One region of the Pseudomonas sp. SZ40 genome, then DNA from elsewhere that is predicted to be linked to it. Evidence: predicted binding sites of a transcription regulator. Region 1 holds the regulator's gene; the other holds the start of a gene.
What was found. The regulator FliA, encoded in region 1, starts transcription of late flagellar genes. The targets are predictions, from matches to a motif close to CTAAAGTTTNNNNNNNNNNNGCCGNTAA.
Positions count from the first base shown of each region.

Region 2: a site for FliA is predicted at 4,833-4,860, ahead of ACT9T4_RS25390 (methyl-accepting chemotaxis protein). Genes of this name have one in related genera too.

Region 1 is NZ_JBQWIF010000048.1:1,324-16,734, reverse strand. Features, by position in the region: gene flhB (flagellar biosynthesis protein FlhB) at 1-838, shown strand, start outside; gene sodC (superoxide dismutase family protein) at 881-1,402, opposite strand; gene flhA (flagellar biosynthesis protein FlhA) at 1,658-3,766, shown strand; gene flhF (flagellar biosynthesis GTPase FlhF) at 3,782-5,089, shown strand; gene fleN (flagellar synthesis regulator FleN) at 5,185-6,015, shown strand; gene fliA (RNA polymerase sigma factor FliA) at 6,012-6,755, shown strand; gene ACT9T4_RS24145 (chemotaxis response regulator CheY) at 6,907-7,281, shown strand; gene ACT9T4_RS24140 (protein phosphatase CheZ) at 7,301-8,089, shown strand; gene ACT9T4_RS24135 (chemotaxis protein CheA) at 8,101-10,359, shown strand; gene ACT9T4_RS24130 (protein-glutamate methylesterase/protein-glutamine glutaminase) at 10,402-11,529, shown strand; gene ACT9T4_RS24125 (flagellar motor protein) at 11,529-12,269, shown strand; gene motD (flagellar motor protein MotD) at 12,272-13,144, shown strand; gene ACT9T4_RS24115 (ParA family protein) at 13,197-13,985, shown strand; gene ACT9T4_RS24110 (CheW domain-containing protein) at 14,078-14,905, shown strand; gene ACT9T4_RS24105 (chemotaxis protein CheW) at 14,996-15,411, shown strand, end outside.
Region 2 is NZ_JBQWIF010000057.1:6,494-23,377, reverse strand. Features, by position in the region: gene ACT9T4_RS25420 (DMT family transporter) at 207-1,154, opposite strand; gene can (carbonate dehydratase) at 1,151-1,792, opposite strand; gene ACT9T4_RS25410 (hypothetical protein) at 1,969-2,220, shown strand; gene rimI (ribosomal protein S18-alanine N-acetyltransferase) at 2,225-2,677, opposite strand; gene ACT9T4_RS25400 (energy transducer TonB) at 2,674-3,483, opposite strand; gene ACT9T4_RS25395 (lactonase family protein) at 3,600-4,730, opposite strand; gene ACT9T4_RS25390 (methyl-accepting chemotaxis protein) at 4,905-6,530, shown strand; gene ACT9T4_RS25385 (LysR family transcriptional regulator) at 6,596-7,486, opposite strand; gene ACT9T4_RS25380 (acyclic terpene utilization AtuA family protein) at 7,592-8,941, shown strand; gene ACT9T4_RS25375 (AtuA-related protein) at 8,941-9,264, shown strand; gene ACT9T4_RS25370 (CitMHS family transporter) at 9,320-10,627, shown strand; gene ACT9T4_RS25365 (saccharopine dehydrogenase family protein) at 11,669-12,913, opposite strand; gene ACT9T4_RS25360 (carboxynorspermidine decarboxylase) at 13,158-14,255, opposite strand; gene mksB (Mks condensin complex protein MksB) at 14,526-15,770, shown strand; gene mksE (Mks condensin complex protein MksE) at 15,890-16,585, shown strand; gene mksF (Mks condensin complex protein MksF) at 16,582-16,884, shown strand, end outside.

The sequences.
Region 1 (15,411 bases):
CCTGCTGATCGCTTCCATCGTCGGTCCCATCTGTCTGGGTGGCTGGCTGTTCTCGGCCAAGGCCATGGCCCCCAAGTTCAGCCGAATGAACCCGCTGGCCGGGCTCAAGCGCATGTTTTCGATGAAAGCGCTGATCGAGCTGCTCAAGGCATTGGCCAAGTTCCTGCTGATTCTGATGGTGGCGCTGGTGGTGCTGTCGATGGATCGCGACGACCTGCTGGCGATCGCCAACGAGCCGGTCGAGTCGGCCATCATGCACTCGGCGGAGGTGGTGGGCTGGAGTGCGCTGTGGATGTCCCTCGGGCTGATCCTGATCGCGGCCGTCGATGTGCCGTTCCAGCTCTGGGACAACAAGCAGAAGCTGATGATGACCAAGCAGGAAGTCAGGGACGAGTACAAGGACAGCGAGGGCAAGCCCGAGGTCAAGCAACGGATTCGTCAGCTGCAGCACGAAATGACGCAGCGCCGCATGATGCAGGCTGTCCCACAGGCCGACGTGGTCATCACCAACCCGACCCACTTCGCCGTGGCCTTGAAATACGACCCGGAGAAGGGCCAGGCGCCCATGTTGCTCGCCAAGGGCAGTGACTTCACCGCCTTGAAAATCCGCGAGATCGCTCAGGAGCACAAGGTCATGCTGCTGGAGTCGCCTGCGCTGGCGCGTTCGATCTATCACACCACCGAGCTCGATCAGGAAATCCCCGCGGGGCTGTATCTGGCAGTCGCTCAGGTGCTCGCTTACGTCTATCAGATCCGGCAGTACCAGGCTGGCAAGGGCAAGCGTCCGGTGCCGCTGAAGGACCTGCCCATCCCGCCGGATCTGCGGCGCGACGAGTAAGCGCACACCACGAGCCACGGCTCGCGATGTGCGCCAGTGCTGTTACTTGATGACGCCACAGGCGACACGAGCACCACCACCGCCCAGCGGTTTCGGGTGGTCGGCATGGTTGTCGCCGCCGGCATGCACCATCAGCGCCAGATTCTTCAGTTCGTCCACGCTCTTGATGCGGGGTGCCAGCACGGGCTGGTTGGCCTTGCCATCCGCGGTGACCAGCAGGGCAGGGAGGTCGCCGAGGTGGCCATCACCCCAGGGTAGGCCATGTTTGCCGGTGTTCTGCGGGTCCCAGTGGCCGCCAGCGGCTTCGGCAGCTGACGGCTGGCCGTCCTTGGGTGCCGGATCGCAGCTGGGCTTGCCGTGCACGTGGAAGCCGTGCACGCCGGGTTCCAGGTCATGCAGTTCGGGGGTGAAAACCACGCCGTAGGGGCTCTGGCTGATCACCACCTTACCCACCGAGCTGCCTACGCCCTTGGCGTCCACGGCGTTGAGGTCGACCGTCAGGTCGGCGGCCTGCAGGCTTGCAGCGCAGCAACTGGCCAATGCGGCCATCATCCAGCGTTTCATACGTGACTCCTCGAGCATGGAAAAACGGGGGGCGAAACCACCGCCCACAGGGTGTGGACTCGTGTTTGCCGGCGGGGTTCGTGTTTTCGTCTCGCCTCGGTGCCGCTCACGGCACTTCTCATGGGCCTCGTAGCCCAGTCATTTCGCGCTTTTCGAAGAGTTGGAAAGGTTCTTGCAAACACCGGCAGCAAGGGCGTTCAGGCGTCAAAAGATTGAATAAGCCGGGGTAACCAAGTGGCAGTAGATCGCGCACAAATGATTGGCGACGTTCGCAGCAACCTTTCCGGGTTGCGCAACGGCAATCTCGGCATCCCGCTGTTGCTGCTGGTCATGCTCGCCATGGTCATGCTGCCGATTCCGCCGTTCCTGCTGGACGTGCTGTTCACCTTCAGCATCGCCTTGTCGATCGTCGTCCTGCTGGTGGCGATCTACGCGCTGCGGCCGCTGGACTTCGCGGTGTTCCCGACCATCCTGCTGGCCGCGACCCTGCTGCGCCTGGCGCTCAACGTCGCCTCCACGCGTGTCGTGCTGCTGCACGGCCAGGATGGCCATGACGCTGCCGGTAAGGTGATCCAGGCCTTCGGTGAAGTGGTGATCGGCGGTAACTACGTGGTCGGTATCGTGGTGTTCGCGATCCTCATGATCATCAACTTCGTGGTGGTCACCAAGGGTGCTGGGCGTATCTCCGAAGTGAGCGCGCGTTTCACCCTGGACGCCATGCCCGGCAAACAGATGGCCATCGACGCCGACCTCAACGCCGGCCTCATCGATCAGGTCGAAGCCAAGAAGCGCCGTACCGAAGTCGCTCAGGAAGCCGATTTCTACGGCTCCATGGACGGTGCCAGCAAGTTCGTTCGCGGTGACGCCGTCGCCGGCCTGCTGATCCTGTTCATCAACCTGATCGGCGGCATGGCCATCGGCATGCTGCAGCACGGCCTGAGCTTCGGCGAAGCCGGCCGCATCTACACCCTGCTGACCATCGGTGACGGCCTGGTGGCGCAGATCCCGTCGCTGCTGCTGTCCACCGCTGCCGCGATCATGGTGACCCGGGTTTCCAGCTCCGAAGACATGGGTGCCCAGGTCAACCGTCAGATGTTCGCTTCGCCCCGTGCGCTGGCGGTGTCCGCGGCCATCATGATCGCCATGGGCCTGGTGCCCGGCATGCCGCACATGTCCTTCATCAGCCTGGGCCTGGTGGCTGCCGGTGCCGCCTACTGGATCGCCAACAAGCAGCGCAAGACCAAGGAAGCCGAAGTTCAGGAAGTGCAGCGCCAGCAGGAGTTGCTGCCCGCGCAGCGTGCTCAGGAAGTGAAGGAGCTGGGCTGGGATGACGTGATGCCGGTTGACATGGTCGGCCTGGAAGTCGGTTACCGGCTGATTCCGCTGGTCGACCGCAACCAGGGCGGGCAACTGCTGGCGCGGATCAAGGGCGTACGCAAGAAGCTCTCTCAGGAGATGGGCTTCCTGATGCCGTCCGTGCATATTCGCGACAACCTGGATCTGCAGCCCAACGCTTATCGCCTGACCCTGATGGGGGTGAGCGTCGCCGAGGCCGAGGTGTATCCGGATCGCGAGCTGGCGATCAACCCGGGTCAGGTGTTCGGCACGCTCAATGGCGTCGCCGCCAAAGATCCGGCGTTCGGCCTGGAGGCCGTCTGGATCGATCCCGGTCAGCGCGATCAGGCGCAGTCGCTCGGTTACACCGTGGTGGATGCCAGTACCGTGGTCGCCACGCACCTCAATCAGATTCTGCACAAGCATGCCCACGAGCTGCTGGGCCACGAGGAAGTCCAGCAATTGATGCAATTGCTGGCGAAAAGCTCGCCAAAACTGGCAGAAGAGCTGGTTCCTGGCCTGATCTCGCTGTCGACCCTGCTCAAGGTGCTGCAGGCGCTGCTGCAGGAGCAGGTGCCGGTGCGCGACATCCGTACCATTGCCGAAGCCATCGCCAACGTCGCGCCACGGAGTCAAGATCCCGCCGCCATGGTGGCCGCAGTACGTGTCTCGCTGGCCCGTGCAATCGTGCAAAACATCGTGGGACTAGAGCCGGAGCTGCCTGTGATCACCCTTGAGCCAAGGTTGGAACAGATATTGCTAAATAGTCTTCAGAAGGCCGGTCAAGGCTCCGAGGATGGCATCCTCCTGGAGCCTGGCATGGCCGAGAAGCTGCAACGTTCCCTGGTGGAAGCAGCGCAGCGTCAGGAGATGCTTGGCAAGCCGGTGATTCTGCTGGCGGCCGGGCCGGTTCGGGGAATGCTCTCGCGTTTCGCCCGGTTGGCCGTCCCGAGCATGCATGTTCTGGCGTACCAGGAAATTCCGGACAACAAGCAGGTCACCATCGTTGCGACGGTGGGGCAGAACTAATCGAGGGTACGGGCCATGCAGGTCAAACGCTTTTTTGCCGCCGATATGCGCCAAGCCATGAAGCTGGTTCGTGATGAGCTGGGCGCTGACGCGACCATCATCGGTAACCGCCGAGTAGCGGGTGGCGTGGAATTGACGGCCGCGCTCGATTATCAGGTTGCGCCCCCTCCGGCGCGACAAGCCAATCCGGCGCTGGAGGCCGAGCTGCGCAAGACTCAGTCGCGCATCGCTTCCGCCCAGGCCGAACTGACCACCCGTGCGCAGCTCGATGCCGGCAAGGATCGTCAGATGTTCGCCGAAGCGCCTGCTGCCGCGCCAGTCGACAGCCTGGACGCGGTACTCGAGCGTCAGCAGAAGAAGCCGGTCTCGGCTTCGGTCGATCAGTCTGCCCTTGAGTCCATGCGCTCCGAATTGCATGGCCTGCGTGAGTTGATCGAAATGCAGATGGGCTCCATGGCCTGGGGGCAGCTGCAGGCTCGTCGCCCGCAACAGGCCACCCTGTGGCGTCGCCTGCAACGCATGGGCCTGCCTGGTGAACTGGCGCGTACGCTGCTCGATCGCGTTGCCTCGCTGAGCGATCAGCGTCAGGCCTGGCGCATGGTGCTTGCGCACCTTGCACACTCGATTCAGACGCCCAAGCAGGAGCCGATGGAAGAGGGCGGCGTGATCGCTCTGGTTGGCCCGGCCGGCATGGGCAAGACCACCACCCTGGCCAAGCTCGCAGCGCGCTACGTACTCAAGTACGGCGCCACGAACATCGCTCTGGTGAGCATGGACAGTTACCGCATCGGTGCCCAGGAGCAGCTCAAGACCCTTGGCCGTATCCTTGGCGTATCCGTGACCCACGTCGATCCTGGTCAGTCACTGACTCAGGCGCTGGCACCGCTGGTGCGCAAGCGCGTGGTACTGATCGACACCGCCGGCTTGCCGGCCAACGATCCGGCGCTGCGCATGCAGTTGGAGACGCTGGCGAGCCGCGGTGTCAACGCGCGCAATTACCTGGTGCTGGCGGCTACCAGCCAGGCGCAGGTGCTCAAGGCGGCCTACCACAGCTACAAGCGCTGTGGGCTGGCTGGCTGCATTCTGAGTAAACTGGACGAAGCGACCAGCATGGGCGAGGTATTGGGTCTGGCTATTAGCCACCGTCTACCGGTAGCCTATCTGGCAGATGGTCCGCGGATCCCGGACGACGTTCATGTGCCGCGCAGTCATCAGCTGGTCAGCCGTGCCGTTGGCCTGCAGGCCCCGGATGAGCCGAGCGAAGACACGATGGCCGACATGTTCGCCGGGTTGTACCAAGACCCGGCACGACGTGCAGGATGAACAGGCAGGTGTGGCGAAGTGCTGGTTGTGCTCGCCACGGCAGCGCACAATGGCCCTAAGGCTTAAAGCGAAGTTAGATAAGGTGTGTAGATAACATGGGTATGCATCCCGTACAGGTGATCGCGGTGACCGGCGGCAAAGGCGGCGTTGGCAAGACCAATGTGTCGGTGAATTTGTCGCTGGCGTTGGCGGATCTCGGTCGGCGCGTAATGCTCATGGATGCCGACCTCGGTCTGGCCAACGTCGACGTGCTGCTCGGCCTGACGGCCAAGCGCACCCTGGCCGATGTCATCGACGGCCAGTGCGAACTGCGAGACGTGGTTCTGCAGGGGCCTGGCGGCATTCGTATCGTTCCCGCGGCCTCCGGCACCCAGAGCATGGTGCAGCTCACGCCCATGCAGCACGCCGGCCTGATCCAGGCCTTCAGCGACATCAGCGACAACCTCGACGTCCTGATCGTGGATACCGCCGCCGGTATCGGCGACTCGGTGGTGAGCTTCGTGCGCGCCGCCCAGGAAGTGCTGGTGGTGGTGTGCGATGAACCCACCTCGATCACCGATGCCTACGCGCTGATCAAGCTCCTCAACCGTGACCACGGCATGAACCGTTTCCGGGTGCTCGCCAATATGGCGCACAGCCCGCAGGAAGGCCGTAATCTCTTTGCTAAGCTGACCAAGGTGACCGACCGTTTTCTGGATGTCGCGCTGCAGTACGTGGGCGCGGTGCCGTACGACGAATCGGTACGCAAGGCCGTACAGAAACAACGTGCGGTGTATGAGGCGTTCCCTCGCTCGAAGTGCGCGCTGGCGTTCAAGGCGATTGCCCAGAAGGTGGATGCGTGGCCACTGCCGGCCAATCCGCGAGGCCATCTGGAATTCTTCGTTGAGCGCCTGGTGCAACAACCGACTGCAGACACGGCTGTATGACGACAGCCTCTGGACTCCGTATGTACAGCAAGGCAACAGCACGAGATTCACAGCATCAGTTGATCGAACGTTACGCGCCGTTGGTCAAGCGCATTGCCTATCACCTGTTGGCGCGGTTGCCCGCCAACGTGCAGGTGGATGATCTGATCCAGGCCGGGATGATCGGTCTGCTCGAGGCATCGCGCAAATACGACGCCGGCAAGGGCGCCAGTTTCGAGACGTTCGCCGGCATTCGCATTCGTGGCGCCATGCTCGATGAGGTCCGCAAGGGCGACTGGGCACCGCGTTCGGTACACCGCAACAGCCGTATGGTCAGCGACGCAATCAGAAAAATCGAAGCCAGAACGGGGCGAGACGCTAAAGATCAGGAGGTTGCTGCCGAACTCCAATTGAGTCTCGAAGATTACTACGGCATTCTTGGCGACACTTTGGGCAGCCGCCTGTTCAGTTTCGACGACCTGTTGCAGGAAGGCGAAAGCGGCGGACTGCAGGAAGACACGAATTCTTTGCACCATGGGCCATCGCATGAACTGGAAGACGATCGTTTCCAGGCCGCGCTGGTGGATGCCATCAGCAACCTGCCGGAGCGTGAGCGGTTGGTGTTGTCGCTGTATTACGACGAGGAATTGAACCTCAAGGAAATCGGCGAGGTACTGGGAGTGAGTGAGTCGCGGGTCAGCCAATTGCACAGTCAGTGTGCCGCGCGTTTACGCGCGCGGTTGGTGGAATGGCGCGCATAGGGAAATTTCAGGCGCTGGACATACACAGTGGACGCAGCAAAGCCGGGCGCAATAGGTTTGCGGCGTTCCGCCAGGCCGGTTTCACGATTTATAAGCGCTTTGGAATGCCGAGGCGTTTTAGGACTGTACGGAGGTCGACTTGGACAAGAACATGAAAATCCTCATCGTCGATGATTTCTCGACGATGCGACGGATCATCAAGAACCTCTTGCGTGATCTGGGGTTCACCAACACCGCGGAGGCCGACGACGGCACCACCGCATTGCCGATGCTGCAGAGCGGTAGCTTCGACTTCCTGGTGACCGACTGGAACATGCCGGGCATGAGTGGCATCGATTTGCTGCGCGCAGTGCGTGCCGACGAGCGCCTCAAGCAGATGCCCGTGCTGATGGTTACGGCAGAAGCCAAGCGTGATCAGATCATCGAGGCCGCCCAGGCCGGTGTGAACGGCTATGTGGTCAAGCCATTCACTGCCCAGGTGCTCAAGGAAAAGATCGAGAAAATCTTCGAGCGGGTCAACGGCTGATGTCTGCCGCGAGGTTGTTATGGAACACGATGATTCAAAAGAGGCCGACCTCGAGTCGACCCTGAAAAGCAATGCCCGCCAACTGGTCAACAGCCTCGAACAAGGCAACTTTGGCGAAGCGGTACAGCTGATCAACGAACTGAACAAGGCGCGCGACCGTGGTCTTTACCACGAAGTCGGCAAGCTCACCCGTGAGCTGCACAACGCTATCGTCAATTTTCAGCTCGACCCGCGCATGCCTCACGCCAAGGAGGTCTCGCAGATCTCCGATGCGACCGAGCGGCTCAATTACGTCGTGACCATGACCGAGCGTGCAGCCAACCGCACCATGGATCTGGTCGAGCAAAGCGCGCCGCTGGTCAACGACCTGAGCAGCGAAGCCGATGCCCTGAGCGAGGATTGGGGGCGCTTCATGCGTCGTGAAATGGGCGCTGACGCGTTCCGTGAACTGGCCAAGCGCATCGAGCTGTTTCTGGCGCGCAGCCAGCGTGACAGCAGCAAGCTGTCCGGGCATCTGAACGACATTTTACTGGCGCAGGACTATCAGGACCTGACCGGGCAAGTGATCAAGCGTGTCACGCAACTGGTGACCGAGGTCGAGAGCAATCTGCTGAAACTGGTGCTGATGGCCAGTCAGGTGGACCGCTTCGCGGGTATCGATCACGACCACGAAGAGCTGCGTGCCGAGCAAAACAAACAAAAACCTGCGTCACATGGTGAAGGTCCGCAGATTCATGCCGATAAGCGTGATGACGTTGCTTCTTCCCAGGACGACGTCGACGATTTGCTGTCCAGCCTGGGATTTTAGGAGCACGTCATATGAGCTTCGGCGCCGATGAAGAAATCCTCCAGGATTTCCTGGTAGAGGCCGGCGAGATTCTCGAGCAGTTGTCCGAGCAATTGGTAGAGCTGGAAAGCCGCCCGGACGATATGAACCTGCTCAACGCGATTTTTCGGGGATTTCACACGGTAAAAGGCGGTGCCGGTTTCCTTCAGCTCAATGAGCTGGTGGAGTGCTGTCATATCGCCGAGAACGTGTTCGACATCCTGCGCAAGGGTGAGCGTCGCGTCGACTCCGAGTTGATGGACGTGGTGCTCGAGGCGCTGGATGCCGTCAATGGCATGTTCGCCGAAGTGCGCGAGCGCGCCGAGCCGACGCCTGCATCTCCCGAGCTGCTGGCCGCCCTGGCGCGTCTGGCCGAGCCGGCCAGTGCCCAGCCGGCGCCAGTTGCCGCAGTCGCTGCGCCAGTGGCTGCTGCTGTCGCCGAGCCGGTGACAGCCGAAGCCTCGTCGGATATCACCGACAGCGAGTTCGAGCAGTTGCTCGACGCCCTGGGTGACGAGCCGCAGCCGCAAGCCAGCGCCTCTGATGATGAAATCAGCGATGACGAATTCGAGTCGCTGCTCGACCAGTTGCATGGCAAAGGCCAGTTCGCAGCGCCAGCAGCGGCTGCTGTCCAGGCGCCAGCGCCTGTGCCTGTGCCTGCTCCGGCCAGCGCTGCGAGCAGCGCCAGCGGCGATGACATCACCGATGACGAATTCGAAGCCTTGCTCGACCAATTGCATGGCAAGGGCCAGTTCGTGGCTCCTGCGGTGGAAGCGCCGGCACCGGCTGCTCCTGCCGTATCCGCCAGCTCCGCGGCGCAGAGCGACGAAATCACCGATGATGAGTTCGAAGCGCTGCTCGATCAGTTGCATGGCAAAGGCAAGTTCGTCGAGCCGACACCGGTCGCTCCCGCTGCTGCCGCTCCTGCCCCCGCAGCCGCTGCGGCCCCAGCGCCGAAGCCGACAGCCAAACCCGCTGCGCCGGTAGCTGCCAAGGCTACGCCGGCACCAGCACCAGCACCTGCGGCCAAGGCAGAGCCGGCCAAGGCAGCGGCTGCGCCGGCCGTTGCTGCACCAGCCAGTGAAGCGGAAACCACCGTGCGGGTCGACACCGCGCGTCTGGACGAAATCATGAACATGGTCGGCGAGCTGGTGCTGGTGCGTAACCGCCTGGTGCGCCTGGGGCTCAACAGCGGCGACGAGGCCATGTCCAAGGCCGTGTCCAACCTCGACGTGGTCACCGCGGATCTGCAGACGTCGGTCATGAAGACCCGCATGCAGCCGATCAAGAAGGTCTTCGGGCGCTTCCCGCGCCTGGTTCGCGACCTGGCTCGCCAGTTGAAGAAAGAGATCAATCTGGAGCTGGTCGGTGAAGAGACCGATCTCGACAAGAACCTCGTCGAAGCCCTGGCCGACCCGCTGGTCCACTTGGTGCGCAACGCGGTCGACCACGGCGTGGAAAGCCCGGAAGAACGCGAGGCCGCTGGCAAGTCGCGTACCGGGCGCGTGGTGCTGTCCGCCGAGCAGGAAGGTGACCACATCCTGCTGATGATCACCGATGACGGCAAGGGTATGGATGCCGACGTGCTGCGCAGCAAGGCCGTGGAAAAGGGCTTGCTGGACAAGGACGCCGCCGATCGCCTGACCGATCTGGAATGCTACAACCTGATCTTCGCCCCCGGTTTCTCGACCAAGACCGAGATTTCCGACGTGTCCGGCCGTGGCGTCGGCATGGACGTGGTGAAGACCAAGATTTCCCAGCTCAACGGCACGGTCAACGTGTTCTCGCAGAAAGGTCAGGGTTCGAAGATCGTCATCAAGGTGCCACTGACCCTGGCGATCATGCCGACGCTGATGGTGATGCTCGGCAACCAGGCGTTCGCCTTCCCGCTGGTCAACGTCAACGAGATCTTCCATCTCGACCTGTCGCGCACCAACGTGGTCGACGGCCAGGAAGTGGTGATCGTTCGCGACAAGGCATTGCCGCTGTTCTATCTCAAGCGCTGGCTGGTCAGCAAGGCTGCCCACGAAGAGCAAGGAGAAGGCCATGTGGTGATTCTCACCGTCGGCAATCAGCGTATCGGCTTCGTCGTCGATCAACTGGTCGGCCAGGAAGAGGTGGTGATCAAGCCGTTGGGCAAGATGCTGCAAGGCACGCCTGGCATGTCGGGTGCGACCATCACCGGCGACGGGCGCATCGCCCTGATTCTCGACGTGCCAAGCATGCTCAAACGCTACGCACGGCGTATCTGATCGTCCGCGGCGCGGCCTCTGCCGTGCCGCTTAGGAGTGTTTATGGTTGTCAAGGTACTGGTGGTCGACGACTCCGGCTTCTTCCGCCGCAGGGTTTCGGAGATCCTCTCGTCCGATCCCAACATCACCGTGGTCGGCACGGCCACCAACGGACGTGAGGCCATCGATCAGGCGCTGGCACTCAAGCCGGACGTGATCACCATGGACTACGAGATGCCGTTGATGGACGGCATCACGGCAGTGCGCAGCATCATGCAACGCTGCCCGACACCGGTGTTGATGTTCTCCTCGCTCACCCACGAAGGCGCCCGGGTCACCCTGGATGCGCTGGATGCCGGGGCGGTGGATTTCCTGCCGAAGAATTTCGAGGACATCTCGCGCAACCCGGAGAAGGTCAAGCAACTGCTGTGCGAGAAGGTGCACAGCATTTCGCGCAGCAACCGCCGGGGGATCGGCACGGCGTCCCTGACGCCGCCTGCCGGCGGTAGCCTGAGCCGACCTGCCAGTACGTCGAGCGCACCTGCACCCGCGGCGCGGCCACAGCCAAGCGTGAGTCACCCGCCTGCCGAACGTCATTCGTCCAGCGCCAGTGCTGCGCCCAAGCGCAAGGCCTACAAGCTGGTGGCGATCGGCACCTCGACCGGCGGCCCGGTCGCTCTGCAGCGGGTGCTAACGCAGTTGCCGGCGAATTTCCCGACGCCGATCGTGTTGATCCAGCACATGCCTGCGGCCTTCACCAAGGCCTTCGCCGAACGTCTGGACAAACTCTGCAAGATCAACGTCAAGGAAGCCGAGGATGGCGACATCTTGCGCCCCGGGCTGGCCATTCTGGCGCCGGGCGGCAAGCAGATGATGATCGACGGGCGCGGCACCATCCGCATCCTGCCCGGCGACGAGCGTCTGAACTACAAACCCTGCGTGGATATCACCTTCGGTTCTGCCTCCAAGTCGTACAACGACAAGGTGTTGGCCGTGGTGCTGACCGGCATGGGGGCCGATGGTCGCGAAGGCGCTCGCCTGCTCAAGCAGGGGGGCAGCCAGGTATGGGCGCAGGACGAAGCCAGTTGCGTGATCTATGGCATGCCCATGGCGATCGTGAAGGCCAACCTGGCGGATGCGGTGTACCCGTTGGATGACATCGGCCGGCATCTGGTCGAGGCCTGCCTCTGATGGATGTACTGAGCCTGATCGGTGTCATCCTGGCATTCGTCGCCATACTTGGCGGCAATTACCTGGAAGGCGGTCATGTCTCGGCACTGCTCAACGGCCCGGCGGCGCTGATCGTGATCGGCGGTACGCTGGGGGCGGCGTTGCTGCAAACGCCGGTCATCGTATTCAAGCGCGCCATGAGCATCCTGCGCTGGATCTTCTTCCCGCCGCAGATCGATCTGCCTGGCGGTATCGACCGGGTGGTGAACTGGAGCATGACCGCGCGCAAGGAGGGCCTGCTCGGCCTCGAGGCGGTCGCCGACGGCGAAGCCGATCCCTACGCACGCAAGGGCCTGCAACTGCTGGTCGATGGCGCCGAGCCGGAAGCCATCCGCAGTATTCTCGAGGTCGATCTCTACACCCAGGAAAGTCGCGACATACAGGCTGCCAAGTTCTTCGAGTGCATGGGCGGCTACGCGCCGACCATCGGCATCATCGGCGCGGTCATGGGGCTGATCCACGTGATGGGCAATCTGGCCGATCCGAGCCTGCTCGGTGGCGGGATCGCCGTCGCTTTCGTCGCTACCATCTACGGCGTGGCCATCGCCAACCTGCTGCTGTTGCCCATCGGTGCCAAGCTCAAGTCCGTGGCCATGCGCCAGTCGGCGTATCGGGAAATGCTCCTCGAAGGCATTCTGTCCATCGGCGAGGGTGAGAACCCACGCTCCATCGAGTTGAAGCTGCAAGGCTTCATGAACTGATCATGGCTCGCCGACGCCGCCACGAAGAGCATGAGAATCACGAGCGCTGGCTGGTGTCCTACGCGGACTTCATCACGCTGCTGTTCGCCTTCTTCGTGGTGATGTACTCGATTTCCTCGATCAACGAAGGCAAGTACAAGATCCTTTCGGAAACCCTGACGGGCGTGTTCAATCAGCCTGATCGCTCGATCAAACCCATTCCGGTGGGTGATGAGCGACCGCGCACCACCGAGCCGGATCGCTCCATGGTGGATGAGGAGACGGCGCAGCAGATCGCCGCCTCGACCCTGGAGAGCATTGCCGACAGCGTGCGTGAGGCCTTCGGCGGGCTGCTGCAGAGCGATCAGCTGAAAGTGCGCGGCAACGAGCTGTGGATCGAAATCGAATTGAGCTCCGGGCTGTTGTTTCCCAGCGGCGATGCACTGCCCAACGATGCAGCCTTCGAGATCATCGAGAAGATTGCCAAGATTCTGGCGCCCTACGGCAACCCTGTGCACGTGGAAGGCTTCACCGACAATCAGCCGATCAGAACCGCGCAGTTCCCAACCAACTGGGAGCTGTCTACCGCACGCGCTGCCAGCATAGTACGGATGCTGGCCATGGATGGCGTCGATCCGTCACGCATGGCGGCGGTGGGCTATGGCGAGTTTCAGCCGGTAGCCGACAACGCCACGGCAGAGGGCAGGGCGCGCAATCGTCGAGTGGTGTTGGTGGTCTCGCGTAATCTCGATGTGCGGCGTAGTGTAAGCGGCGTGGGTAGCGCCAATGCCCAGCCGGATGCGGCGATGCAGCGTGCTGGCACGCAACCTGCTTCAGCGCCTGCAGCACAGGCTCCAGCCAATGGCGCCGTCAATTCCCCGTCGCCTGCGCAATGAAGTGGGCACTCAGTCTCGGCCGGGCTCAGCCTGCTCCGGGAGGATGAAGAGTATGAGAGTTTGGGCTGTATCCAATCAGAAAGGCGGCGTGGGTAAAACCACTTCGACCATCGCCCTTGCAGGTCTGCTGGCAGACGCCGGCAAACGTGTGGTGGTAGTCGATCTCGACCCGCACGGTTCGATGACCAGCTATTTCGGTCACGATCCCGATAGCCTCGAACACAGCGTCTTCGACCTGTTCCAGCATCAGGGCAGCGTGCCCCAGGGGCTGCCGCAGCAGCTGTTGCTGCCGACCAGTCACGAACGAATTTCCCTGCTGCCGTCGAGCACCGCACTGGCCACCCTGGAGCGACAGTCTCCCGGACAAAGTGGCCTGGGGCTGGTGGTCGCCAAGAGCCTGGCGCAGCTGTGGCAGGATTTCGACCACGCGGTGATCGACAGTCCGCCCTTGCTCGGTGTGCTGATGGTCAACGCCCTGGCAGCCAGCCAGCAGTTGGTGATTCCGGTGCAGACCGAGTTTCTTGCGGTCAAGGGGCTCGAGCGTATGGTCAGCACCCTGGCGATGATCAATCGCTCGCGCAAGCAAGCCTTGCCGTACACCATCGTGCCGACCCTGTTCGACCGCCGTACCCAGGCATCGATGTCGACGTTGCGGTTGCTCAAGAGCACCTACCCCGAGCATCTCTGGCAAGCCTATATACCTGTCGACACCCGCCTGCGTGATGCCAGCCGGGCCGGGCTGACCCCCTCGCAGTTCGATGCCAACAGCCGCGGCTCCATCGCTTACCGGGCGCTGCTCAAGCATTTGCTGGCGCAGCAGCCTGCGTCTCAAGTGGCCTGATCCGCCATGGCCAGATATTCTGCGCAAACAGCCTCAAGTCTGCCGCCCTTGCGGCCGATAGCTCATACAGGTCTCCATTGCGGGTTGCATTCATGAGTCGTTCCACCGCCACAGCCACAAGGCCCCAACTGGCCCTGCAGTCGTACCTCGACGGGTTGCTGCAGGAGGCCGCGGTCGAGCTCGAACAGGAGCAGGCCCAGAGCAGCCTCGATGATTTCGAGGCTGCCGTGCTCGAGGAGCAGATTCGCGATGCCCAGGCCGCGCCGCGTGTCGAAGCCGCGCCCCTGACATTGGTTCAGCCGGTGGCCGAGGTGGTTGTCGAGCCGGTGGTCGAGGCATTGGCGCCGGTGTTCGTCGAGCCGATTGCCATGCCGTCGGTGGTCGAGCCTGTGGCCGAAGTTCATCGCCCGGCGCCGCAGATCGCCTCGGTGCTGGCAGACGGTCGCCCCGAGTGGGCTGAAGAGCCGTTCGAATGCCTGCTGTTCGACGTCGCTGGCCTGACGCTTGCCGTGCCACTGGTGTGTCTGGGCTCCATCTATCCGCTGGCGGGGCAGGACCTGACACCTTTGTTTGGCCAACCGGACTGGTTTCTCGGCATACTGCCATCACAGTCGGGCAACCTGAAGGTGCTCGACACCGCGCGCTGGGTTATGCCGGATCGCTATCGAGAGGATTTCCGCCAGGGGCTGCAGTACGTGATTTCCGTTCAGGGTTACGAGTGGGGTTTGGCCGTTCACCAGGTCAGCCGTTCGATTCGCCTGCACCCGGACGAGATCAAGTGGCGCAGTCAGCGGGCCCAGCGGCCCTGGCTGGCGGGTACGGTGATCGAACACATGTGTGCGCTGCTGGACGTCGCCGCATTGGCCGAGTTGATCGCCAGCGGCGCGACCAAGCGCATGAGCAACGGACAGATACACTGATTACTGGATGCGCGCGCCGTGGCGCGGGCAGCCGATTGAATAGCGGGAATCCCGCACACCGCCACACGCGGTCAATGACGAGGCTAGGCCATGAAGAAAAACTCTGCACAAGGCGCTGAAGATCCGATCCTGCAGTGGGTCACGTTCCGTCTGGACAACGAAACCTACGGCATCAACGTGATGCAGGTGCAGGAAGTCCTGCGCTACACGGAAATCGCCCCCGTACCTGGCGCGCCGAGCTACGTGCTGGGGATCATCAACCTGCGCGGTAACGTGGTCACCGTGATCGACACGCGCCAGCGTTTCGGCCTGGATTCCTCCGACGTCACCGACAACACCCGTATCGTCATCATCGAGGCGGACAAGCAGGTCGTGGGCATCATGGTCGACAGCGTGGCCGAAGTGGTTTACCTGCGTCAGTCCGAAGTGGAAACCGCACCGAACGTCGGCAACGACGAGTCGGCCAAGTTCATCCAGGGCGTGTGCAACAAGAACGGCGAGCTGTT
Region 2 (16,884 bases), on a different contig from region 1:
ATGGTGGCTGGAGGTCCAAAGCACGCGGTTCAGTACCTCGGGCCGTGGCTTGTGGTGCTGCGCTGAAACCCACCTTACTCCCCAGGGCATAAGCCGTAGGGTGGCGCTTTAGCCCACCAAAACCATTCAACCCCGATGGTGGCTGGAGGTCCAAAGCATGCGGTTCAGTACCTCGGGCCGTGGCCTGTGGTGCTGGGTTTCCTCCCCTACGGCGCCGCGCGCGGTGCGTGATTGGTCGCCAGGGTCGAGCGTTTTGGCAGTGTGGCGAGGAGCAGGCCCGCGAAGATCATGGCGCCGCCCAGCCAGTGGAACAGTTGCAGGGCCTCGTTGAGCAGAATCCAGCCGAGAATCGCGGTAAACACCGGCATCAGGTAGTTGCCCATGGCCGCCGTCGAGGCACCGAGCACCTTCACGCCATGGTTCCAGCCCAGATACGCCACCAGCGAAGCGAACACCGCCGTGTAGGCGATGGCGGCGAGGTTGGCGGGAGTCGCCAGCAGTTGAGCGCCATTGGCCAGTTCGTAAAGGTACAGCGGCAGGATCAGCGGCACGCCGAGCAGCATGAAGGTGCCCAGCAGCGCCAGCGGCGGGATCGGCGCCAGGTAGGATGCCCAGCGGCGCAGCAGGACGGTGTAGAGCGCCCAGTCGAGCACCGCCAGCAACATGATCAGGTCGCCACGGTTGAACGCCAGCCCGGCCAGGGTCTGCCAGTCCCCCCGGCAGATCAGCACCAGCAGCCCCAGCACTGCCAGGGCCATGCCCCACCAGGCGCGGCGGGCTGGCCACTCGCCAAGCAGCAGCCCGGCGAAGATGAAGGTCACCAGCGGAATGCAGGTGTTGACCAGGGTGATGTTGATCGCGGCAGTGGTCTGCGCTGCGCTGTATAGAAAGGTGTTGTAGCCGGCGATGCCGAATGCGGCGATGACCAGCAGGCGCCAGCCGGCATGCCGCAGTGCCGCGCGATGACGCCACAACGGCAGCACCACGAACGGCAGCACGATGACCAGCGCCAGGCTCCAGCGCCAGAACGCCAGGGCCAGGGGCGGAATCTCTCCGGCGAAGGCTCGGGCCACCAAGGCATTGCCCGCCCAGCACAGCACCGCCACCAGCACACCGGCAATCGCCAGCTGGCGGGAGTGTCCCCCGCCACTCATGATTGCAAGGGGCGCAGACGGTACTGCTCGGGCAGTTGCTCGGCACCGGTGACGGTCACGTCGAGGTCTTTCCAGCGCCCATCCTTGAGGCCGTAGATGCAGCCGTGCACCGACAGCGGCTGACCACGGTGCCAGGCATTCTGGACGATGCTGGTGCGGCTGACGTTGGCCACCTGCTTCATCACGTTCAGTTCGCAAAGGCGATCGACCCGTGCTTCCTCGTCGGCCAGCGCAGCCAGGTGCTCGTGCTGCTCGTAATACAGGTCACGGATGTTGCGCAGCCAGCCATCGATGAGCCCGAACTGCGTGTCGTGCATGGCCGCGCGTACGCCGCCACAACCGTAGTGGCCGGTGACCAGCACATGTTTGACCTTGAGTACGTCGACCGCGTACTGGATCACCGACAGGCAGTTGAGGTCGGTATGCAGCACGACGTTCGCCACATTGCGGTGCACGAACAGCTCACCGGGCAGCAGCCCGACGATATCGTTGGCGGGCACGCGGGCGTCCGAACAGCCTATCCACAGATACTCGGGCGTCTGCTGGCGAGCCAGGCGGGGAAAGAAGTCCGGGTCGTTGTGGGTGATGTTTTCAGCCCAGCGCTCATTGTTGTCGAACAGGTGTTTCAGGTCGCTCATGCCGGTGGCTCGCGGAAAGATCGATGTGCACCATACGGATGCGCTGCCCTTTTTGACAAGGCGATTTCCACCCTGGCGCGTGCACCGAAGGCCACGGCGAGGCATACGAAACGCTGAATCTTTCAGCCGACAAGGCCGTCCACTGACTGTAGCCATCGACAGATCCGGAGTTCGTGATGACGGACAAACAGCTTGAAAACCGCGTGCCGCCAGTTGGCGAACCGCCCATTCTCTGGGACCGGGTGGAAGAGATTCCGCCGAGTCTGCGCGAAACAGGCCCTACCCGTACGCTCGCCAACCAGGGGGACGACGAGGCCCGGGAGACCGATGATCAGCGTGATGCCGTGCAGCCACCGCCCCTATCGGATGAATACGACCTGAGCCTGGTCGATGACGAGCGCGAGCTGCGCCGTCAGGCACGTCGCTGAGCGATCACTCGACCAGCGTACAGGCCATCACCAGCGCGTCTTCGCGGCCGCCCGGCGCCGGGTAGTAATCGCGGCGCCGGCCGATCTCGTTGAAGCCGTAGCGCTCGTAAAGGCGGTAGGCAGCTTGATTGCTGGAGCGCACTTCGAGAAAGCACTCCCCAGCCTTGAGCTGAGCGGCACGCTCCATCAGATGCTCGAGCAGGCGCAGGCCCAGCCCACGGCCCTGGCTTTCCGGCTTGACGGTGATGTTGAGCAGATGGGCCTCGTCGATGATCACGTTGATCACCCCGTGGCCGACCTGCTGGCCACCTTCGAACATCAGCCAGACTTCGTAGGATTTCAGGCTGTCGAGGAAGATGCCGCGCGTCCAGGGATGACTGAAGGCCGCGTATTCGATCTTCAGCACGGCGTCGATATCCGCCTCGGTGGCCCGGCGGAAGGAGATCGCGTCACTCATGCCGATGCCTCCAGCCAGCGCCGCCGCACCCGCTGCATGGCCTGCCACAGCTCGCGCTTGCGCTGAGGCTCGTCCATCAGCAGTTCCAGGCCAGGGAGCGCCCAGGCGGCGCCCAGCTCCTCGACCTGCAACTCGCGGTTGTAGGCCTCGGCGTCAGCGTCGCCGGCGAAACGAATCGCCGGCAGGCCGATCAGCCACAGGCAGGCGCAGGGCTCCTGCTCCTCCAGGCGCGCACCGATGAAGCTCTGTACGAAATCCAGGGCTGCCTGTGGCCCCTGATCCATATTGCCGCGCACCAGCAAGGGCCAGCGCACCGGTTCGCCAACGATCTGCGGGGCGTCCGGCAGGCCGGCGGCGCGCAACAGGTCCTTGAGCAGCAGATAGGCCGGATCGCGACTCTGGAACGGCTCGCCCGTGGGAAGCTCGACCAGCAGCGCACAGCTGCCGGCACGCAACAACTGCAAGGCGAAACGCGGTGGAGGGGCCGGGCGCTCCCGGGGCGGCGGCGCACTGACTTCAGCGGTCGCCGCGGGCTCACTGGCCTTGGCTGCAGAACCGGGTTTGGGCACCTCGATGCGTGGCCGCTCGCGAACCACCTCGTTGCCGGCGGGTGCCACCACTGGCGCGGCTACCGGTGCCTTGGCCTGCGGCAGTGGTGCCACGGCCACTTCAGGCTCCGGCTGTGGCTCGACAGCAACCAGCAACTCGGGCCGCGAAGGTGCCGCGAACGGCAGTTCGACACGGGGCAGCCAACTGGCCACTTGCATGGCATCCAGATAGGCGCGGCGTCGCAGCTCGGTGTTCAAACGTCAGGTACCCGGCACTTCGATTTTCGAGGGCGGTGATTGTCGCGTGAATCGCCTGCTGCGGGTAGCCCCAATGATCCAAAGGATCACCGAGGCGCCCTTGCCTGGCCGTGCGATCAGGGCCGCTGCAGGATCTCGATCCACAACGCGCCATCACCGGCTGGGGCCTCACCGACCCGCTTGAGGCTACCGTTCTCGCCAATCGCGTAGCTGCCCACGGTCTGGCTTTTCTCACCAGTCACCAGCAGCCACTTGCCGCTCGGAAAGAAGGCGATGTTGCGCGGCTGCTTTTCCTCGAGCGGGTAATTGCCGATGTAGCTCAGGCCACCGCTCCGTGGATCGACCTTGAAGGCCGAGACCGAACTGGTGGTGCGCTCGGTGATGTACAGCAGCGTGCCATCTGGCGACAGACGAATATCGGCAGCCCAGATACGGGGCGTTGGGTCATCCTTGAGGTCGTTGTTGGCCGCGCTGCGGGCCTCGCCCCGCGCCAGCCCCAGGCTCTCGGGAACGCCCTCGGCAAGGGCGACTTCCTTCAATGCGCCAGAGTCGGGATCGATGGCGTAGCCGGTGACGCTACCGCTGAGCTCACCGACCACATAGAGGAACTTGCCATTGGGTGAGAAGGCGATATGCCGTGGGCCGGTCTTCGCGGCGGTGCTGGCGAAGCCCTCACCGATGGGCGTCAGCGCGCCGGTTTGCTTGTCCTGGCTGAACTGCAGCACCTTGTCGACGCCCAGGTTGCCGGCGTAGACGAAGCGATCGCTGATGTCGCTGCGGATCGAGTGGGCGAACGGGCCGGTCTTGTAGACCTCGGCCTTTTCCGACACACGCTGCTCGGCATCGATGGCCTGAACGGTGAGTACCGCACCGCCATAGGACGCGCCCATCAGAAACCGCCCGCTGCGGTCGGTCGACAGGTACGCCAGGCTATCGGCCAACGGCGCCTGGCCGCGCTTGTGCAGGCGCCCGGTTTTGCCATCGATGCTGTACACCAGCACGGTGAACGGTGCGACGCGTTGTGCGGCGAAGAGCGTCTTGCCGTCCGGTGAAAGGGCCATCGGGTTGACCTTGTCCCCCGCCGCCGTTTGCTCGACGAGCGCGATGGCACCGTTGCTTTCGTCCAGGCGGTACTGGGAAATCAGGCCGTCATTGGGGCTGGAGATGTAGGCGAACGTGGTGGCGGCATGGACGGGTGCGGCAAGTGCCGAGGTCAGCGCAGCGGCAAGCAGGAGCGGCTTGAACATGATCGAGTGGCCTGTCTGTTGTGATTATTGTGGTCAGTCATCGTATGACTACATAATTATTACGGCAAGTGTAGAGCTACTGGACTCCCGCTGGCGTTGATGCTCAAGCCCGACAGGCGGCAGCCGATACGCTCAAAGAATTACAACAATATCTGCCCGAACAACGAGGCTTTCATGTCATTACGCAATTTGAACATTGCTCCTCGAGCTGCCCTTGGATTTGCCTTGATCGCGCTGATGGTGGCTTTCCTCGGCATTTTCTCGCTGATCACCATGTCGAGCATTCGCGACCGGGCGTCCACCATCGAGACCGACTGGGTGCCCAGCATCCGTACCGTCGATACCATTCGCGAAAACATGCTGCGCATCCGCACCATTTCCTTGCGCGTGGCACTCGACCCCGATCCCAAGAACATCGACACCTACGTCGGCCAGTACGAAGCGCGCAACAAGGTCCTGATGCAGAACATCCAGGACTTCGAGCCCTTCGTCGACACACCGGACGAACAGCGGATCTACGACCAGTTTCGCAAGGACTTCGCCGCGTATCAGCGGGGCATGGGTGAATCCTTCGTGCTGGCGCGCAGCGGCGATCGGCAAGCACTGAACACGCTGTTACTGGTGGACATGAAACCGGTCGTCGATGGCACCGGGGCACAACTCGCCGAGCTGGGAGAGATTTACGGCAAGGGCATCGAAAACGAAGGCAAGGTCTCGGCCGAGGAATATGCCCAGTCGCGGCTGGTGGTCATCGCCGTGATTCTGCTCGCCGCTCTGGTGACCGTACTGCTGGCCTGGTTGCTGACGCGCAGCATCGTCGGGCCGCTGAAGAACGCCGTGCAGGCCGCGCAGCACGTGGCCGACGGCGACCTGACCAAGCGCATCGAAGTCGACGGCCGTGACGAAGTCAGCCAGTTGCAGACCTCGCTGGCGCAGATGCAACAGCGCTTGCGCGAGACCCTGGCAGAGATTTCCGGCTCCTCGACTCAGCTGGCAGCGGCTGCCGAAGAGCTCAACATGGTGACCGAGGAAGCCGGTCGCGGGCTGCAGCAGCAGAACGACGAGATCGAACAGGCCGCCACCGCCGTCAATGAGATGAGCGCGGCGGTGGATGAAGTCGCACGCAATGCGGTATCGACCTCGGAAGCCTCGAAGGCGTCCAACCAGTCGGCCCAGGTCGGCCAGACCCGGGTATCGGAAACCATCGCGGCCATCAGCGGCCTGTCCGGGGAAGTGGAAGGCACCTCCACACTGGTGCAGCGCGTAGCCGAGCAATCCCAGGAAATCGGCAAGGTGCTGGACGTGATTCGCGCCATCGCCGAGCAGACCAACCTGCTGGCGCTCAATGCCGCCATCGAAGCGGCACGTGCCGGTGAGTCCGGGCGCGGCTTCGCGGTAGTGGCCGATGAAGTACGGGCGCTGGCCCACCGTACGCAAAACTCCACCCAGGAAATCGAGCAGATGGTTTCCAGCATGCGTACCGGCGCCAGCCAGGCGCTTACCTCCATGCAGTCCAGCACCAGCAGGGCTCGCGAGACCCGTGAGCTGGCACAGAGCGCCGGCACGGCGTTGAACGACATCACCAACGGGATCAGCGAGATGTACGAACGCAACCTGGTGATCGCCAGCGCGGCGGAGGAGCAAGCTCAGGTGGCCCGCGAAGTCGACCGCAACCTGGTGAACATCCGAGACCTGTCGGTACAGTCCGCCACGGGCGCCCACCAGACCAGCGCATCCAGCCATGAGCTGTCCCGCCTGGCGGCGGACCTCAGCCGCCTGGTCGGGCGCTTCAGCGTCTGAGCAAAACCTGAGTCAGAGAAAAGGATCGCCGCGGCGATCCTTTTTTCATTCAGGGCAGGCTTCGATCAAGCGGTCGCACCCGCCTGCTGCTTGAGCAGGCTGACGAAAGCCTGGGCCGGTGGGCTCAGGTAGCAGGGTTTGCGTTGCAGCACGCCAATGCCGCGGGCCGGTGCAGCCGGCAGCGGATGGACGGACAGGCTGCCATCGGCATTGAAGGTGTCGGCCACGCTCGCCGGCAGCAACGCATAGCCCAGCCCTGCCCGCGCCAATGCGGCTGCGCTGCTCATGTAGGCGACCTCCCACGCCGGCTCGCGCAGCAGGCCCATGCGTTCGAGGGTCTGGTCGGCCATGGTGCGCAGGCTGGTATCCCGGGTAGTGGCCACGTAATCGAGAGCCTGCAGGGCGGCCACCAACTTTGCGCCACGCAGCCTGGCCAGGCCTCGCACCAGCAGCACCAGGCTGTCGTCGTAGAGGGGCTGAAAATCCAGCACACCGGGCTCGTCCGCCACCGAGGTGATGGCGAAGTCCACTTCGGCGTTGCTCACCCACTGACGGATTTCCCCGGCGCGGCCATCGCGCAGGCTGATCTCGATCCCGGGATAGCGCTGGCGATAGTCGACCAGCACCCGGGGCAGCGGCTCGATGGCGACCGAGGGCAACACCGCGATACGCAGCGAACCGCTCTGCAAATGCAACTGTTCGTGGGCGTCGTGCACCGCGTTGTGCATGTCGCGCAGCAAGCGGCGGGCCTGTTCGAGAAAACGCACCCCGGCCTCGGTCAGCTCCACGCTGCGGGTGTTGCGCGCGAACAGCGACAGCCCCAGCGCCTCCTCGAGCTTGCGCAGGCTGTAGCTCAGAGCCGGTTGCGACAGATGGATCTGCTCGGCAGCGCGACTGAAGCTGCGCTGCTCGGCGATCAGCACGAAGGCTTGAAGCTGGCGAAAGCTGATATCCATGGCCACTGCTTTTATAAAATTAACTTATCAATTGATATCACATTTCGAATTCACAACTAAATCCAGACGCTGCAGGCTGACACCCGACCTCGACCTGGATCAATAATGATGACAACAGTCCATATCGGTTGCGGGGCAGGCTTCGCCAACGATAGACCCGATGCCGCCCTGGCGCTGGCGAGCGATCTGGCCGCTCGTGACGGCCGCCGCTTCCTGTTCTTCGAACTGCTCGCCGAACGCACCCTGGCCGAGGCGCAGCTTCGTCGCCTGGCTGACGCGGAAAGCGGCTACGCCACCCGCCTATTCGACTTTCTCGAGCCTGTGCTGGATATCTGCCTGGCTGCCGGCATCCCGATCATCACCAATGGCGGCGCGGCCAATCCCAGCGCTGCGGCCCGGCGCCTGCGCAAGCAACTGCAGGCTGGCCGCTTCGCAGCGGCGCGAATTGCCTGCGTACTGGGTGACGATCTGCTCGGGTCGGGCGAGGTGCTACGACGCTGGCTGCCAGAGACACTCGACGGCGAGGTGGTGTCGGTCAACGTCTACACCGGTGCCGATGGCATCGCCCAGGCCCTCGACGAAGGTGCCGACATCGTCCTTTGCGGGCGCGTGGCCGACCCAAGCCTGGCGGTTGGCCCGCTACGCCATGCCTTCGGCTGGCAGGCCGAGGATTGGGACCGCATTGCCCTGGCCACTGCGGTTGGCCATTTGCTGGAATGCTGCACCCAGGTCAGCGGTGGCTACTTCGCCCATCCGGGCCTCAAGGATGTGCCGGATCTGGCCAACGTCGGTTGCCCGATCGCCAGCGTCCAGGCCGACGGCCGTGTGACCATCGGCAAAGCCGCCGGCACCGGTGGCTGCGTCAGCGAACGCACGGTCAAGGAGCAGTTGCTCTATGAAGTCCATGACCCCGCTGCCTACCTGACCCCGGACGTGACTCTCGACCTGAGCCAGGCAACAGTTCGGCAGGTCGGTCCTGATCGTGTAGAGGTAGAAGGCATACGCGGTCATCCACGCCCGGCCGAACTGAAAGGGCTGGTCGGTCTGCGTGGCAACTGGTTCGCCGAGGCGGAAATCTCTTACGCAGGGCCCGGCGCCCTCGCCCGCGCCGCCCTGGCCCGGGACATTCTGCTGCAGCGCTGCGCCCGCCTGGCGCCGCGGCTCACGCCCTGGATCGACCTGATTGGGGTCGCCAGCCTGTTCAACGACGCGCGAGGCGAGTGGCTGCAGCAGCGCCTGGCCAACGCAGCGGACCCGCAGGATGTGCGCCTGCGCATCAGCTTCGTCGACCACGACAGGGCACTGCTGGAAAACCTTCTGCTCGACGCCGAGTCGCTCTACACCAACGGCCCGGCGGGCGGCGGCGGTGTGCGCCGGCATCTGAGCGAATCCCTGGGCACGGCGAGTTTCTTAATCCCACGCACCGCGGTGCAGCAACAGGTGGAGTGGTTCTGATGAGCGATACGGTATTGCTATGCGATTACGCCCACGCTCGCGCAGGCGACAAGGGCAACATCCTCAGCGTGGCAGTGTTCGCCTATGACCCGGCGCATTACGCCTGGCTGGTCGCCGAGCTGACCAGCGAACGCGTGGCGGGCTGCCTGGCCCACCGGCGGATCGGCAGCGTACGCCGTTATGAGCTGCCGAACCTGGGCGGCCTCAACTTCGTGGTGGAAAACGCCCTGGAGGGCGGCGTCAACGCCAGCCCCGGCATCGACCGGCATGGCAAGAGCCTCAGCTATGCCCTGCTTGACCTGAGGCTTCCCACGCCCTCCTGAGCTCACCCAACGCCAGACCCGCGACTCCAACAATAATAAAACCGGAGAGATCGTCATGATCACCGCACTCGGTTTCACCCTGATGTTCGCCATCGTCATCCTGATTCTGATGCGCCGCATCACCCCGCTGGTGGCCTTCGTCACACTGCCGGTCATCGCTTGCCTGCTGGCCGGTTTCGCGCCCGCGCAAATCGGCACGTTCATCACCGAAGGGCTGAAGACCGTGGCGCCTACAGCCACGCTGTTCATCTTCGCCATTCTGTATTTCGGCATCATGCGTGATCGTGGTCTGTTCGACCCGCTGGTGCGTTTCCTGCTCAAAAGCACCAAGGGTCGTCCGCTGGCGGTCGCCATCGTTACCGTCGCGGTGACGGCGGTCACTCATCTGGACGGCATCGGCGCCGCCACCTTTCTGCTGGTGATTCCCGCCTTGCTGCCGCTGTACCTGCGCCTGGGCATGAGCCGGCAGATGCTGCTCTGCCTGGTGGTGCTCAGCGCCGGGGTGATGAACATGGTGCCCTGGGGCGGCACCACCACGCGCGCTGCCGCGGTGTCCGGGCTGGATGCCTCGCAGCTGTGGATATCGCTGATCCCGATCCAGGCCATCGGCCTTGCTCTGGTGATGTCGCTGGCGGTATTTCTCGGCCTGCGCGCGCAACGCAGCTTCGCCGCCAGCGGTGGTGTGATCGATGACAGCGAACCGGCCGACGCGCCGCTGCCCGACACCTCGCAGATGCTGCCCCCCAATACCTGGCTCTATTGGGCCAATCTGGCGCTGACCGCGGGCATTCTGGCCTGCCTGTTCACCGGTGCTTTCCCGCTGTTCGCCTGTTTCATGGTCGGCCTGGGGGTGGCGTTGCTGCTCAACTATCCAAGCCTGGACGAACAGAACCGCGCCCTGCGCGCGCACGCCACCGATGCCATGCAAATGGCCCTGGTGATGCTCGCTGCCGGCATCCTGCTCGGGGTACTGGCCGGTGCCGGCATGTCCGACGGCATGGCCCACTGGATGATCAACGTGCTGCCCGAAGGCTCGGCCAACTGGATTCACGTGATCATCGGCGCCTTCGGCGTGCCGCTGGGCATGCTGTTCTCGCCGGATGCTTACTACTTCGCACTGCTGCCCGTGATTCGTGATGTCGCGGTAGCAGCTGGCGTCGACCCGGCCGCCGTGGCCAGTGCCATGCTGATCGGCGAAAACACCGGCTTCGGCGTCAGCCCGGTGGTACCCAGCGTGTACCTGGCCATCGGCCTGGCCGGTGTCGAGCTGTACAAGCACATCCGTTACACCGTGCTGTGGGCCTGGGGCATCAGCCTGATCATGCTGGCCTCGGCGGTGCTGCTGGGGGTGGTGACGGTCTGAGCGAGCCCGCGCGAAGCCGTAGACGCCCGCTTGCGGGCGGTGCGATGGCGGGCATTGCCTTTATCTGCGCCATGGCCACCATTCGCCGGCAAGCCGGCTCCTACAGATCACGGTGATCGTGCCACCCGTAGGAGCCCGCTTGCGGGCGATGCGATGTCGGGATTTGCCGGTATCCGCGCCATGACCACCATTCGCCGGCAAGCCGGCTCCTACGGATCACGGTGATCTTGCTATGCGTAGGAGCCCGCTTGCGGGCGATGCGATGGCGGGCATTGCCGGTATCTGCGCCATGGCCGCCATTCGCCGGCAAGCCGGCTCCTACGGATCACGGTGATCTTGCTACGCGTAGGAGCCCGCTTGCGGGCGATGCGATGGCGGGCATTGCCGGTATCTGCGCCATGGCCGCTATTCGCCGGCAAGCCGGCTCCTACAGATCAAGGTGATCTTGCTACGCGTAGGAGCCCGCTTGCGGGCGATGCGATGGCGGGCATTGCCGGTATCCGCGCCATGGCCACCATTCGCCGGCAAGCCGGCTCCTACAGATCACGGTGATCGTGCTACTCGTAGGAGCCCGCTTGCGGGCGATGCGATGGCGGCCTTTGCCGGTATCCGCGCCATGGCCACCATTCGCCGGCAAGCCGGCTCCTACGGATCACGGTGATCTTGCTACGCGTAGGAGCCCGCTTGCGGGCGATGCGATGGCGGGATTTGCCGGTAGTTGCGCCATGGCCACCATTCGCCGGCAAGCCGGCGCCTACAGGATCACGGTGATCTTGCTACGCGTAGGAGCCCGCTTGCGGGCGATGCGATGGCGGCCTTTGCCGGTATCCGCGCCATGGCCACCATTCGCCGGCAAGCCGGCTCCTACAGATCACGGTGATCTTGCTATGCGTAGGAGCCCGCTTGCGGGCGATGCGATGGCGGGATTTGCCGGTAGTTGCGCCATGGCCACCATTCGCCGGCATGCGAGTTCTCACCCGCATGGAAATGAAAAAGGACCGCCGAGGCGATCCTTTTTTGCAGCGAGTGTGCAAACACGTCTTACAGGGACTGATCCCACGGGCGGTCGCCGTGCTCATCCTTGATGCGCGTCGGCAGGCCCATCACGTCCAGCGCCTTGAGGAACGGCTGGGCTGGAAGCTCTTCGACGTTGACCATGCGCTGCACGTCCCACTCGCCACGGGCAACCAGCAGGGCTGCCGCCACCGGTGGTACTCCTGCGGTGTAGGAGATGCCCTGGCTGTCGGTCTCGGCATAGGCTTCTTCGTGGTCGGCCACGTTGTAGATGAACACTTCGCGCGGCTTGCCATCCTTGGTGCCTTTCACCAGATCACCGATGCAGGTCTTGCCGGTGTAGCCCGGCGCCAGCGAGGCGGGATCTGGCAGCACGGCCTTGACCACTTTCAACGGCACGACTTGCAGGCCTTCTGCCGTGGTTACCGGTTGCTCGGAGAGCAGGCCAAGGTTCTTCAGTACGGTGAATACGTTGATGTAGTGCTCGCCGAAGCTCATCCAGAAACGCACGTTGGGCACGTTCAGGTTCTTGGAGATCGAGTGCACTTCATCGTGACCGGTCAGGTACAGGTTCTGCTCGCCGACAACGGGCAGGTCATCGGTACGCTTGACCTCGAACATGGTGTTGGTCGTCCACTGGCTGTTCTGCCAGCTGTAGACCTGTCCGGTGAATTCGCGGAAATTGATTTCCGGGTCGAAATTGGTGGCGAAGTACTTGCCGTGGGAGCCAGCATTGACGTCGAGGATGTCGATCGACTCGATCTTGTCGAAATGCTCTTGCTGGGCCAGTGCCGCATAGGCGTTGACCACACCCGGGTCGAAGCCCACGCCGAGAATGGCGGTGACGTTCTTCTGCTGGCATTCCTCGAGGTGTTTCCACTCGTAGTTGCCATACCAGGGCGGAGTTTCGCAGATCTTGCCCGGTTCTTCGTGAATGGCGGTGTCCAGATAGGCAACGCCGGTATCGATGCAGGCACGCAGCACCGACATGTTGAGGAAGGCGGAACCGACGTTGATGACGATCTGCGATTCGGTCTCGCGGATCAGCGTCTTGGTCGCCTCGATGTCCAATGCGTCAAGCGCGAATGCCTTGATCTCGGCCGCCTGTTTCAGGCTGCCCTTGGCATGCACGCTGTCGATGATGGCCTGGCATTTGGAGATGTTCCGTGACGCGATGGCAATACGACCAAGTTCGTCGTTGTGCTGCGCGCACTTGTGGGCCACCACCTTGGCGACACCTCCTGCACCAATGATAAGAACGTTCTTCTTCAATTGTTTCACCTCCAGATACTGCATGTGTTGAGAAAGTTACTGCGCTATCACAAGCCAACTCACGCCTGAGTACGGCGCTGAAAGCCATTCGATCCGGTGGGCTGAAGCCCACCCTACCCCGCACATCGCGGTATCACTACAGGTGACTCGTAGGGTGGACGTCGCTTCATCCGTCCACCAAACACGGTGTCCAAAAGAGCGTTGGCCACGCGCCCCGGCCCCCCCTACGCCCACATTGCGGCTGCTATGAAAGGCTCGACAGGTAGTCGTCGAAACCGAACTCGCGCACCACCTCGACACTGCCGTCGAGCTGCTTCACCACGATGGCCGGCATCTTCAGGCCGTTGAACCAGTTCTTCTTGACCATGGTGTAACCCGCCGCGTCGACGAACGACAGGCGATCGCCGATCTGCAGGGGCTTGGCGAACTGGTACTCGCCGAAGATATCGCCGGCCAGGCAGGATTTACCGCACACCATGTAGGTGTGCTCACCCTCGCTGGGCGCCAGTTTGGCGTTGAGGCGATAGATCAGCAGGTCGAGCATGTGCGCTTCGATGGAGCTGTCGACCACGGCCAGGTGCTTGCCGTTGTAGAGCGTGTCGAGCACGCTGACTTCCAGCGATGCGCTGCCGGTGATGGCCGCTTCGCCTGGTTCCAGATAGACCTGCACGCCATACTTCTCGGAGAACGCCTTGAGGCGCGCGCAGAAGGCGTCCAGCGCATAACCTTCGCCGGTGAAATGAATGCCGCCACCGAGGCTGACCCACTCGACCTTGTGCAGCAGGTGGCCGAAGCGCTCTTCGATGTGCGAAAGCATCGTGTCGAACAGGCCGAAGTCGCCGTTCTCGCAGTTGTTGTGGAACATGAAGCCGGAGATCCGATCGATCACCGCTTCGATCTTCGCCGGATCCCACTCGCCCAGGCGGCTGAACGGGCGCGCCGGGTCGGCCAGCAGATAATCCGAGCTGCTCACCTGCGGGTTCACGCGCAGGCCACGCACCTTGCCTTCGGACTGTTCGGCGAAGCGCTCGAGCTGGCCGATGGAGTTGAAGATGATCTTGTCGCAGTTGGCCAGCATCTCCTCGATCTCGTCGTCGGCCCAGGCCACGCTGTAGGCGTGGGTCTCGCCGGCGAACTTCTGGCGACCGAGCTTGAGCTCGTAGAGCGAGGACGAGGTGGTGCCGTCCATGTACTGCTGCATCAGGTCGAAGACCGACCAGGTGGCGAAGCACTTGAGCGCCAGCAGCGCCTTGGCACCGGAGTGTTCACGCACGTAGGCGATCTTCTCCATGTTGCCCAGCAGCTTCTGTTTGTCGATGAGGTAGTACGGCGTTTTGATCATTGCGCAGTCCGTAATAAAGGTCGGCCAACAGGAGCCCGCCAGCCTCCTGAAAAAAGCGGACGCGAATTGTGCCGACAACCGCCACAGATCGAAAGGCCGCTGAGCATATTTTGTCCATTTGCGGATATTTCAGGCCGCGAACCGATCAGCGTCCAACGCGCTATTTGCCGCCGAGCATGCCCATCGGCGATGACGACCGCGTGACAATGCAGCGGCATGCCGCTTTCCCGTACAATTGGCGTTTTTTCGAAATCGAGCGACAGCCCCGCGATGATCGACCCCAAACGCGTATTGCGCGCCCTAGCCGAGCACTGGGCGCTGCTCGAACCGCTCTGTGAAAGCTTCGATAGCGGCACCCTGAGCCTGGTCGAGCTGCGCAAGCAGCTTACCGCCCAGTTGCCGCCGCAAAGTACCGCGGTGGACGTCACTGCCCTGCTCGACCAGTGGATCCGTCTGGATATTCTGGTACCAGTGGCCAAGAGCCCCAACCGTTTCGAGCTCAACGCGCAGATTCACGACTTTCTCGCCTACCTGCGCCGCGAGCACCGCCTCGGCCTGTGCCTGGAAATCGAAGCCTACCTGCGCCACCTCGAGCGCCTGGCCGGCTACATCCAGGACGCCTTCGAGATACGCGACGGCAACGATCTGGCCCGCCAGTTGCGCCTGCTCGACATGCGCGTGCGCGATGTTCTGAAGAAGCTGGGCAACGATGAACAGGCGCTGATGGGCGTGGCCGAACGGGCCAAGACCAGCGACCGGCAGATCCCCCTGCGCCAGCGCTACGCCGAAGTGCTGGCCACCTGGGACGAGTACGTCGAGCCGATGATCCAGTTGGTCGCCGCCGACGGCGCCTTCGAGCAGGGGGTGCGCCGTGTCGAGCAGGTGCTGCTCAAGCTGCTCGGCGAACAGCAGCGCCTCGGCCAACTGGTCGATGATGACCTGCTGCTGCGCACCCACGCGCGCATCCTGGAAATGCAGACCACCGCCCAGTTGACCCTGCGCAAGGCCCGCGAGCTGCTGCTGCCGCTGCGCGAAGAGGCACGCCGGCACAACGCCGTGACCCGCGGTGCGGCGCTGGCGCTGTCGGTGATCCGCAAGAAGGGCATCGAGGCGGTGCCGCAGGCTGCGATGCCGATGTTCACCCGCCCGCAGAGCAACTTCCTCGGCAGCGCGTCCCAGGTCGAGGCCTATGTGTATGCCCTGGCTCGCTTCGAGGCCAAGCCCAATCATTTCCCGAAGGCCAGCGGCAAGCGCAAGGGCGACAGCCCACGGGCACCGAAAACCGCACGGGAAATGATCGACCGCTGCGAGCAGTCGCTGCCGCTGCCGGACCTGATGACCTGGCTGCTGGAACAGGAGCCCGAGGGCGCCACCGACGAACTGCTCTACTGGTTCTCGCGCCTGTCGCGCGAAGGCCGCTTCCAGCGCGATCGCCTGGAGCGCCAGGTCTACCTGACCCGCGAGCACGAGATCAGCCTCGCGTCCTTCGCCCTGGTGGGCCGGCCAAGTGCCTGATTTTTACGTAGGGTGGACCGGGGCGCGCGGCCAACGCCGTCTTTTGTCCACCTTATTGATTGCCATGCGGTGGACGGATAAAGCGCCGTCCACCCTACGACTGCCCGTGAGCATGACGCATGAACATTGATTTGAAAGAAATGACCCAGCTCGCAGCCGCGTTCCGCGACCTGTTCAAGGGCTACCACATCTCGCGCAGCGAGCCCGAGTGCTACGCCCAGCTGTCCAGCATGCAGGATCAGTATCGCGCGCTGTTCCGCGCCCTGGGCTTCGAGCTGGTGTGCGACCCGCGCGGCTTCTACTACTTCGTGCCTGAGCAGGCCGCGCCGCAGGTCAACAAGACCGCCCAGCGCCTGGCGCTGTTCACCTTCATCCTGGTCGAGCACCTGGCCGATCAGGGTCGCGACCCGCTGTCGGTGCTCGACGGCGGCAGCATCGGCCGTGACGAGTTGCCGGCCCTGCTCGACAAGTACCGCGACCTGTTCCTGCAGGCCGAAGTGACCACCCATGAAGAGCTCGAAGACAAGGTCATTCGCCGCCTGACCCAGCTCGGTTTCGCCGAGGACAGCAACGGCGTGTACCGCTTCCTGCCGCCGATGCATCGTTTCCTCGACGTCTGCCTGGCGGTGCAGCACGACCGTGATCTGGCAGCCAGCCTGCACAGCTCGGAACTGTCGCTGCCGGCGCCGGTGCTGATCGACGATGACAGTGGTGACCCGATCATCACCCTCGACGATGCCGTCGAAGAAACCGAGGAACAAGCCATGGCCCGCGCCCTGGCCGAAGAGCGCGCTGCACAGGAGCAAGACGCATGACCCAGGAACGCTACGGCATCCGCCGCTTCGCTCTGCTGAACACCGCCGGCTACAGCCTCGGCCTGTTTCCGCTGGAAAACCCGCTGTCGGTCTATGGTGCCAACAACCTCGGCAAATCGGCGTCGATCAACGCCCTGCAGTTCCCGATCCTGGCGCGCATGTCGGACATGAGCTTCGGCAAGTACAGCCTGGAGCAGTCGCGCAAGTTCTACTTCGCCACCGACACCAGCTACATCCTCGTCGAAGTCGCCCTGCCCCATGGTCCGCACGTGATCGGTGTGGCGGGGCGTGGCCCCGGC